Regions from separate parts of the Brevibacillus sp. FSL K6-0770 genome, predicted to be linked through region 1. Evidence: riboswitches for the same ligand, from Rfam matches in the RefSeq annotation. Region 1 holds a riboswitch; each other region holds the start of a gene.
The links. Region 1 has a riboswitch for cyclic di-GMP ahead of NST23_RS05500 (GNAT family N-acetyltransferase). Riboswitches for the same ligand answer to the same signal wherever they lie in the genome.

Region 1 (2,200 bases):
AGCCGGCACCTGCGGCTCCCAGATCGACAGCCATACTTCTCCTGTCGCCTGCTTGATCATTTGCCGCATCTCCGTCAGCACCAGTTCGTCGCCGCTGATCCGGCGAATCACATCGACTTCTTGCTCAGACTCCAAAGCGGACAAGCTTTTTTCCAAATAGTCGAAGGACTGCTCGAACTGTCCACGCAATCTGCGAATCAACTCTCTGGCCGCAAGCGGCGCGTAAGTCACAGGCTCTGAAGGCACCGTATAGACCGCCCCTTTTTCCAGCAGCTTGCCTATGACCTCGTAAATCATCGAGCGCGGTACGCCGGAGCGCTTGCTGATTTCGTATCCGGTAATCGGGGAATGCTTCAACAAGCCAATGTAAGCCTTGCACTCGTATTGGGAAAAACCGAGCTTTTGCAACTCTTTGTAAATGTCGTCCATATCGTCCTCTTTAGTCGTTAGTCTTATACTCACTATAATGCCTCTCCCGCCAAACATGCAACAAAAAAAGCCCTCGGCATTCGAGAGCTTTTTTCACACATGCTGTTAAGCGATTTCTTTCACTTTAATATAAGAAACGTTTCGCACATTGATGACGATATCGTCGTACTGGAGCCATCCATCTTTCTGGTTGGCGACCATCTGGATGATCTCTTCCGGTTCTGTCGTCTCAATGCGGATCACTTCTCCCCCTGAAAAGTGAAATTCGATTGTTTTCGTCTCTGCCATCCTCTCATCCCTCCTCTTCTCTCTATCTTTATCGGATGGATGGTAAAATTTTGTTACGCTACTCTTACCGTTACCTTAATTCTGACTATTTTTATAAAGAATTGGTTATTTTTACCCTACCAAAACTTGACAAGACTGTTTCTTTTGGATTATATTTTGCATGATTCGACATGACTATACATTTTTCGCAAACTGAATGACAAAGGCAAAGTCATCGAAAGGTGGCGACGCAAAACCACGGGTCTAAAGTCTTCGACCATGACAGCCGGGTTGCCATACATCATGTGCGTAATTGTGCGATGATGGTGACTGAAGGCTGTTCCCGTGTGTGGAATGGCCTTTTTTGTGTGAAAAACGTCTCGACGTTTTTCAAGAAATTGGATGTGGCCGCTTGCGGTCAACAAAACGGTCATGGCCGTTTTGTGTGCAATCTCATAGAAAGGAGGCGCCAGTCCATCTATCAACAGTAAACTTGTACATGAAAAAACAAAAGAGAGATAAAAATGGAGTGGAGTATTATGTACAAACTGGTTGATTCAGTAGAGTCTTTGGCGAGTTTTCACCAAATCAAGGAGAGCGTTTGGACCTCCATGGGCTTTGAAATGGAATACGTCAAAAATGGTTCCGATGCTTATTTGCTATTGTCAGAAGATGACGAAGCAGGCGGTACTTTTGAATTTACGCCACATGAAAAATCTTCTGCTTTTCTCCGCAATTTGTTTCAGGACGTGTTGAGCGCCGATATGAAAGTGGTGGAAGTAGACAGTTTCGCTGTCTTGCCGAAATACCGTGGAAAACTGGGACGTTGGGGCGTTGCCCTCATGATCGATTATGCTGAAAAACACGGTTATACGCATGCAGTCGGTTTAGCAGACCCGGCTTTTTTTCAGTTGATTAATACAAAATACAACGTCAAAGCGACACAAGTGAAGGATATGGTCTATTACAAAGGGGCGAACGCCATCCCGACCATTTTTCACCTGCAGGAAGCCTATACGAGCAAGGACCATCCCGCATTTTCCTGGTATCAAACGCTTTGCAAACAAATAAAAGTTGAGGTTAGCTGACATGGAACTTTTACAAAGAAGAAATAATTGGGTCGTCATTGTTTTTGCAAGCATCATTACCGTGGTGCAAATCGTGAATCTCATCATGGGAGTGCCGATTTCCTTCGTCTTGACTGTGCTCGGTATTTTGTACGGAGTGCTGGCGCCGTTCGCGTATTTGTCCAATCGTCCGGCGTGGCGCGACAAAATGGCTCCATTCATGAAGTTTTTCAACTTCGCGGTAATCGGCATCTTCATGTTCATAATTACCGGGCTTGATCCTTGGCTGGTCAATATTATGACCATCATGTTCTTCGTAGCCGTCATGGGGATTTATCAGGACAGGCTGATCAACATTTTGACGATCGTGGCAGCGCTCGGGATCGTCACGTACTACTTCCTGACAAATGGCGAGGCGATTTTTTATACCTCCAATC
Region 2 (2,200 bases), 560 kb from region 1:
TCTCCTGATCGAGCTTGTTGACGCGGCCCATGACCTCTTCGAAGACGCGCCCGACTTGCCGGATGTCTCCCAGTGCGGCATTGATGATCTGCCTGCTCTGTTCTGCGGAGTGGACGGCATCGTCCGTTCCTTCCGCCACCTTGATAGCGTGGTTGGCCACTTCCTGAATGGAAGCGCTCATTTCTTCCGTAGCTGCTGTCACGCTGTGGCTTTCCTCAATTTGTTCGTCCATGCCCGAGATGAGCTGTTTGGTCGTATCGAGCTGTGTCATATGATTCAACATGTCGGAGATGCCGAACAAAAATGATTTGAACGTCTCTTCCATATATACTTCCACGATCAGTTGCTGATCGAACGCTGCCAGTTTTTGGACGGATGTGACCATTTGCATCATTTGATGCGGCTGATGGCTCCATTTTTCCATCAAGATCGATGTCATGATCTGAATCAACATATGATGAGCGGAGATAAAATGATCGGCTGTCAGATGAATGCGGCTGTGAACTTGTCCAATCACAATTCTCGTCTTCACGTATTCGTAATCCACATTCGCCTGCAGAAACTGTTCAAGATACAACTCCAATGTGTGTTTCAATTTTCCTAGTGTTGAGTGGTCGAGAATCAGTTTTTGCAATTGATCAACAGCCGTGATTGCGCCGTAAAATTGGTCGACAATCTTCGCTTTAAAGGGCGAAAGCGTTTCGGCAGCATTTTTGACATGGGCGAGCGTGTCTTGATCCACCCCTAAAAAGGACAAGCGCTCCTTTACTCGTTCTCCTACTTGATCGATGTCAGTCGTGTGAGAGGATTTTACGTACTCTGTCCATGGCTTTGTTTTCTTCGTAAAAAATTGCATGCAGACCTCCGGATTCTTTGCTTTTCTCTTTTTTAGTCGTTCGCTTCAAAACGGGGGAAGAGAGCATACGTCAATGGTGCTTTGGTGAGTGAATTGGCGATAGTGGACACGACAAATGTTCTGGGATAAAATAAACCGACCCTACAGCAATAATAGGGTCGGTTGCACTACTCACTCCCAGCCATTCAAGTGCCCACATACAAATCGCTGATCATCGCTTCCACTTTCAGTTATACAATTTCACAATATATAGTCATATTAGCTTATATTAATTCAAAAAGGGAATAGCAAAAATGAGCTATTTACACTTTCAAGCAAAATATTATGGTTTTGCATAGGAACAACCAGGCGAAAGTGCAGGAAAGCTATTACGCCCGATCGTGGATATGATACGCTAGGAAAAAGGAGAGTGACAGCCAATGCCAGAGCAGTCGCCACTCGTTGATACACGAAATCGCCCTCTCCGCGATTTGCGTATTTCCGTGACAGACAAATGCAATTTTCGTTGCAGATACTGCATGCCTGCGGAAATTTTTGGACCGGACTTTGAGTTTTTGCCGCAGCACAAGCTGCTTTCATTTGAAGAGATTGTTCGACTGACCGACATTTTCGCCTCGCTTGGCGTCCAGAAAATCAGAATTACAGGCGGAGAGCCGCTCATGCGCAGAGGCTTGCCTGTGTTAATTGAAATGATAAAAAAAGTAGCAGGTATTCACGACATCGCTATGACCACCAACGGTTCGTTGCTCGTCCGCCACGCGCAGGCTCTGAAGGAAGCAGGACTTGACCGCGTGACAGTCAGTCTCGACAGTCTGGACAACGAGCGGTTCGGCACATTGAACGGCAGGGGCTATCCGGTAGAAGCTGTGCTGGACGGCATACGGGCGGCGGCTGAAGCAGGTCTTGGCGTGAAAATCAACATGGTCGTGCAGCGGGGAGTGAATGACCAAGATATTTTGCCGATGGCCAAATACTTCCGCGAGCAGGGGCATACTTTGCGCTTCATTGAATTTATGGATGTCGGAAACTCCAATGGCTGGAAGCTGGATCAGGTCGTGCCGTCCAGCGAAATCGTCCGCATGATTCACCAGGAGATGCCGCTTGTTCCGATCGAGGCAAATTACTTCGGGGAGGTCGCTTCGCGCTATCGCTACGAGGACGGGGATCAGGAGATCGGGCTGATTTCTTCTGTGACGCAAGCTTTTTGCTCCACCTGTACCCGCGCCAGGCTGTCCGCAGAGGGCAAAATGTACAACTGCTTGTTCGCTTCTGCGGGAGAAGACTTGCGCGAGCCGCTGCGAAACGGAGCGAGCGACGATGAGATCAGAGCGCAGATTCAGACGA
Region 3 (2,200 bases), 4.5 Mb from region 1:
GCAGCCAGCTCCAAGTCGTACATCGTCGCCACGCAGGTCGCATGGAAGCTGTGGTTCACAAATCGGGCCTTATCCCAGCACAAGATGTATTTTCCAAACTGATTTTTGAAGGAATACTTCTGCACATCCTGCTTTCTCAATGGGTCCAGTTTTTCCACATATGCCGGGTCCAATACCTGATCCAGGTCATCCTGTGCCCAGACAATCGTGCCTTTCGGGATCAATTTTGTCGCAAAAACACCGTACCCGATTTCATCGTTGATATAGCGAAGCTCCGTATCGGGATGCATCATGGCCTTGATTCACTCCTTGGCAAATGTGCGTTTTTACCATCATAAGCAGTTCGGCCAATAGTGGTGTGTGAATGTCGGGAAAAACACACAACTCCCTGTTCCTCCCTTTTTTTCTAGATTAAAAAAATTTTTCTTATTTACCCCAATCGACAAATAGTCTATATTATTGACAAACGGATGATTAGGAAAATTTTCCTGTAACAATTGAATCAGTTTTCTATTATCAACTGGATGCGTTACCCATTGATATCGAAACGGCAAACCCGGGGAAATCCGGCGACGCAAAGCTAGAGGGGCTACCTCCGCACAAGCGGGCACGCCAGCCAGCTACCGAAGTATTGGTGTAGGACAAGACCAATGATCCTATATCATTGGTCTTTTTTTGCGCAACAATTGTCTATTTTTGTCCATTTATGTATTTATGTGTAAAAATATTCATTTTCAGTTAAGGAGGTGAGGCTGCGAAAAGCTGTCGGATTGTTGGAATCGTTCATCAAACATACAAGGAGGCTTCATACGATGTCATTCTGGAAGAAACTTTCTACTGTCGCATTGACTACTGCAATCGGCCTGGCAACCCTGTCTCCGGTTCAAGCAGCTAATCGGCCAACATCAATGTCGCCAAACGCAATGGTAACAACACCACACTATCTGGCTACAGCAGCAGCCCTGAAAACATTGGAAGACGGCGGCAACGCTGTAGATGCCGCCATCACAGCCGCTTCTACTCTCGCCGTCGTCTACCCGCATTACACAACGATCGGCGGAGATAACTTCTGGCTCATCTACAACGCCAAGACCAAGGAACTGAAAGCGTTGAACGGCAGCGGACGAGCTGGCGAAAAAGCAACGATCGACTACTACAAAGGCAAAGGCTACGAAAAAATTCCTTCCCGCGGCTACGAGTCTGCCAATACGGTGCCAGGCGTTGTTTCCGGCTGGTGGGAAGCGTACAACTACGCGCACAAAAGCATGGGCAACAGCAAGCTTCCGTGGCACAGGCTGCTTGAACCGGCGATCGGATACGCTGAAAATGGATATCCCGTCTCACCGAACCAGGTTTATTGGACAAAATACGCCATCGATCCGAACGATAACGATTTGAAAAACCTCCAGCGCTTTGAAGGGTTCCGCAAAACCTTCCTGAAGCCGAACGGAGAGCCGTATGCGCCTGGCGAAATCCTCAAGCAAAAGGACCTGGCCAAAACTTTGCAAATCATTGCGAAAAAAGGAGCAGACGGATTCTACAAAGGCGAAGTCGCCAAAAAAATCGTAGCGGATATGCAGAAAAACGGCGGGCTGCTCACCTTGAAAGACTTTGAAAAACACACCTCCACATGGGCAGAACCGATTACAGTCGACTACCGCGGCTACAAGGCTTACAACGTACCGCCCAACTCCCAGGGCATGGCTTCGCTCTCGATCTTGAACGTGTTGAACAACTTCGACCTCAAGAGCATGGGCGAAGGGACGCCGGACTACTACCACACGATTGTAGAAGCCACCAAGCAAGCTTTTGCCGACCGTGACAAATGGCTGACAGACCCTGCTTTCGTCGACATTCCGGTGGACGAGCTGTTGTCCAAGCAACACGGCAAAGATTTGGCTGCACGCATCGATATGAAGCAAGCGGCAAAAGCAGTAGAGCCGCTCGATCCAAAAGGGGACACTACTTGGTTTGGCGTCGTGGACAAGGACGGCAACGCCGTTTCGATCATCCAGAGCCACTATTTTGACTGGGGTTCCGGTATCGTAGCAAAAGATACTGGCGTCCTGTTGCAAAACCGTGGAAGCTACTTCTCTCTCGATCCGAAACACATTAACCACCTGGAGCCTGGAAAGCGCACCTTCCATACGATTAACCCTGCCATGCTCTTCAAAGGGGACAAGCCTTACCTGCTTTACGG
Region 4 (2,200 bases), 4.6 Mb from region 1:
TGGTTGAAGTCACGGGAAAGCACCGCAAGCTCATCCTTGCCGTCTACCGTAACGGTCTGCGTGAGATTCCCTTGCGCCACCACATTGACCACTTGGTTCAGACGCTGAATCGGTTTCACCAGGCGAACAGACAGCCAGTATACGAAAATGATCCCGAGCGCCAACACAACCAGTGAAATCGCAAGCAGCTTGATCGACAGCTCATTTACCGGAGCGTGCAAATCTTTGACCGGAGCCGTGATGAATACGCCCCAGTTCAGTTTCGTCGATGCGTATGAGGAGAACTGCGCTGTTTGCTCCTGCTGGTATTGAATAATTCCATGCCCGCCTTGCTGCGTCGCTTCAAATGCCGTTTTCAGCTCGGGAATGTCGCTTTCCAGCACGGATTGCTTCAAAATAAACTCGCTATTCGGATGCCAGATATACGTTCCTTTTTTGCTGACGAGAAAAGCATAGCCGCTGTGCCCGAATTTCTCTTCAGAAACCGTTTTTTGAATCTCATTGATTGGGATAGTAGAGCCGACATAGCCGTATTGGCGGTTGTCTTTCATCAATGGCAAGATGACCGTCACAATGTTATTGCCTGTCCGTTGGGAAACAACCGGCTCGGATACGATGATTTTCCCTTCGCCTTTTCCTGCTTCCTGAAAATGCGGACGGTCGGAAGGATTGGTTTCCTCTCCTTTGAAGTTGATGACCTTTTTGCCGCTCAAGTCATAGGAAAAGAAAAACGTTTCAAACTCAGGGTTTTTCTTTTGCGCTTCCTGAATCAGCCTCAAGTCATGCTCGAAATTGTTGTCTGAGGACATCATCTCCCCGACTGTTTCCACGATTCCGATTTTTTCCTGGAAGAAGCTGTCGATACGGATGGATAGATTGCTGGCTGTCAGTTCCGCTTCTTTGTCCAGGCTCGATGATAGCAATTGCGAAGAGCTGTAGTAGCTGGCCCCGCATACCGTGCCCAAGCTGATGATCAAAAGCAGGCACATAACGACAATTAACTTTTTCTTTAGACTTGATTCCATCACACGGTGTACCTCCTATCCTTTTTTTCACAACAAAAAAGACTGCCACCCGGACAGCCTTTTTGCGTTCGGCATGGCAACCCGGCTATCGTAGCAGCAGAGAAATGCAATCTGCTTGCCTTAGACCCGTGGCTTTGCGTCCCTGCCTTTCAACAGGTTTGCCTTTGTCATTTTTTGTCGTATTTTGTTTATAAATTTACTATAGCACACGAAAGTAAAAATGTGGGTTAACTTTCAAATAATGCCTTGGATTTTTTTCCACACGAAATCTTTACCCGATTTGTTTGATAGCTAAACTACTTTTCTTGCATAAAATTACAAAAAAGCCCCTCCAAGTAAACCATTGTGCGCTTTTCACGCCATGTCTACTTAAAGGGGATGCTATCAGATCATAGCTACTTCCCAGACTCCACAGCCAAGCTGCTTAACGTATCGGTAAGCAGCTCCAACTCTCTAAAGCTTGCCACAATTTGTTCAATCCGTTCTGTTTGTTCGTCTACACTCGCCAATACTTGCTCTACAGACGCACTCGATTGTTCCGTTACGCTATAAATCTGGGTGATTTCATCCACAATCCGCAGCGAGCCATTCTCCAACGCATGAATGAGCGTCTCAACCTCGCCCGCTTGAATCACAACGCTATTCGCGTTATTTGTAATTTGTTTTAGTATGGATTCTGTGTGCTGCGCAGCGTTTTGACTGTCTACAACAGCGGCTTGTCCGGTAATGATTTGCTTGGCAAGGTCGCTTGTCTTATTTTGGATATCCACCAATATGCCTGCTATTTCTTCCGTCGATTGCTGTGAATGGACAGCCAGCTTCCTCACTTCATCAGAAACCACGGCAAAACCCCGCCCGTGCTCTCCCGCACGCGCTGCTTCGATGGCAGCATTCAAGGCCAGCAGGTTGGTTTGGTTGGAGATCTCGCTAATCTTGGAAAGAACAGAACCGATTTGCTGATTTCGTTCATGAAGCTCGTTCATCAACGTCACGGTTTTATCGATGATCGTACTGATATGAGCCATTTGTTTCGTTAGCGTCGACACCTGTTCATTTCCTTCTTCCGTTACCTTCACAGTCGCTAATGTTAAATCTTTCATGCGCTGCGAACTGGCGGCTACTCGCTGAACTCCATGATTTGAATCTTGTACGGAGTTGGAGATATCGCCGACACT

Region 2: it holds a riboswitch for cyclic di-GMP, as region 1 does, so the genes downstream of both, NST23_RS08050 (methyl-accepting chemotaxis protein) here and NST23_RS05500 (GNAT family N-acetyltransferase) in region 1, are expected to answer to the same signal.
Region 3: it holds a riboswitch for cyclic di-GMP, as region 1 does, so the genes downstream of both, ggt (gamma-glutamyltransferase) here and NST23_RS05500 (GNAT family N-acetyltransferase) in region 1, are expected to answer to the same signal.
Region 4: it holds a riboswitch for cyclic di-GMP, as region 1 does, so the genes downstream of both, NST23_RS27025 (methyl-accepting chemotaxis protein) here and NST23_RS05500 (GNAT family N-acetyltransferase) in region 1, are expected to answer to the same signal.

Annotation. Positions count from the first base shown of each region.
Region 1 is NZ_JBBOBQ010000001.1:1,073,895-1,076,094, reverse strand. Features, by position in the region: gene NST23_RS05510 (TrmB family transcriptional regulator) at 1-429, opposite strand, end outside; gene NST23_RS05505 (hypothetical protein) at 535-717, opposite strand; cyclic di-GMP riboswitch class I at 912-995, shown strand; gene NST23_RS05500 (GNAT family N-acetyltransferase) at 1,308-1,784, shown strand; gene NST23_RS05495 (methyl-accepting chemotaxis protein) at 1,786-2,200, shown strand, end outside.
Region 2 is NZ_JBBOBQ010000001.1:1,637,417-1,639,616, forward strand. Features, by position in the region: gene NST23_RS08050 (methyl-accepting chemotaxis protein) at 1-856, opposite strand, end outside; cyclic di-GMP riboswitch class II at 1,005-1,087, opposite strand; gene moaA (GTP 3',8-cyclase MoaA) at 1,276-2,200, shown strand, end outside.
Region 3 is NZ_JBBOBQ010000001.1:5,611,196-5,613,395, forward strand. Features, by position in the region: gene NST23_RS26680 (SET domain-containing protein) at 1-293, opposite strand, end outside; cyclic di-GMP riboswitch class I at 540-628, shown strand; gene ggt (gamma-glutamyltransferase) at 813-2,200, shown strand, end outside.
Region 4 is NZ_JBBOBQ010000001.1:5,685,471-5,687,670, forward strand. Features, by position in the region: gene NST23_RS27025 (methyl-accepting chemotaxis protein) at 1-1,025, opposite strand, end outside; cyclic di-GMP riboswitch class I at 1,098-1,198, opposite strand; gene NST23_RS27030 (methyl-accepting chemotaxis protein) at 1,421-2,200, opposite strand, start outside.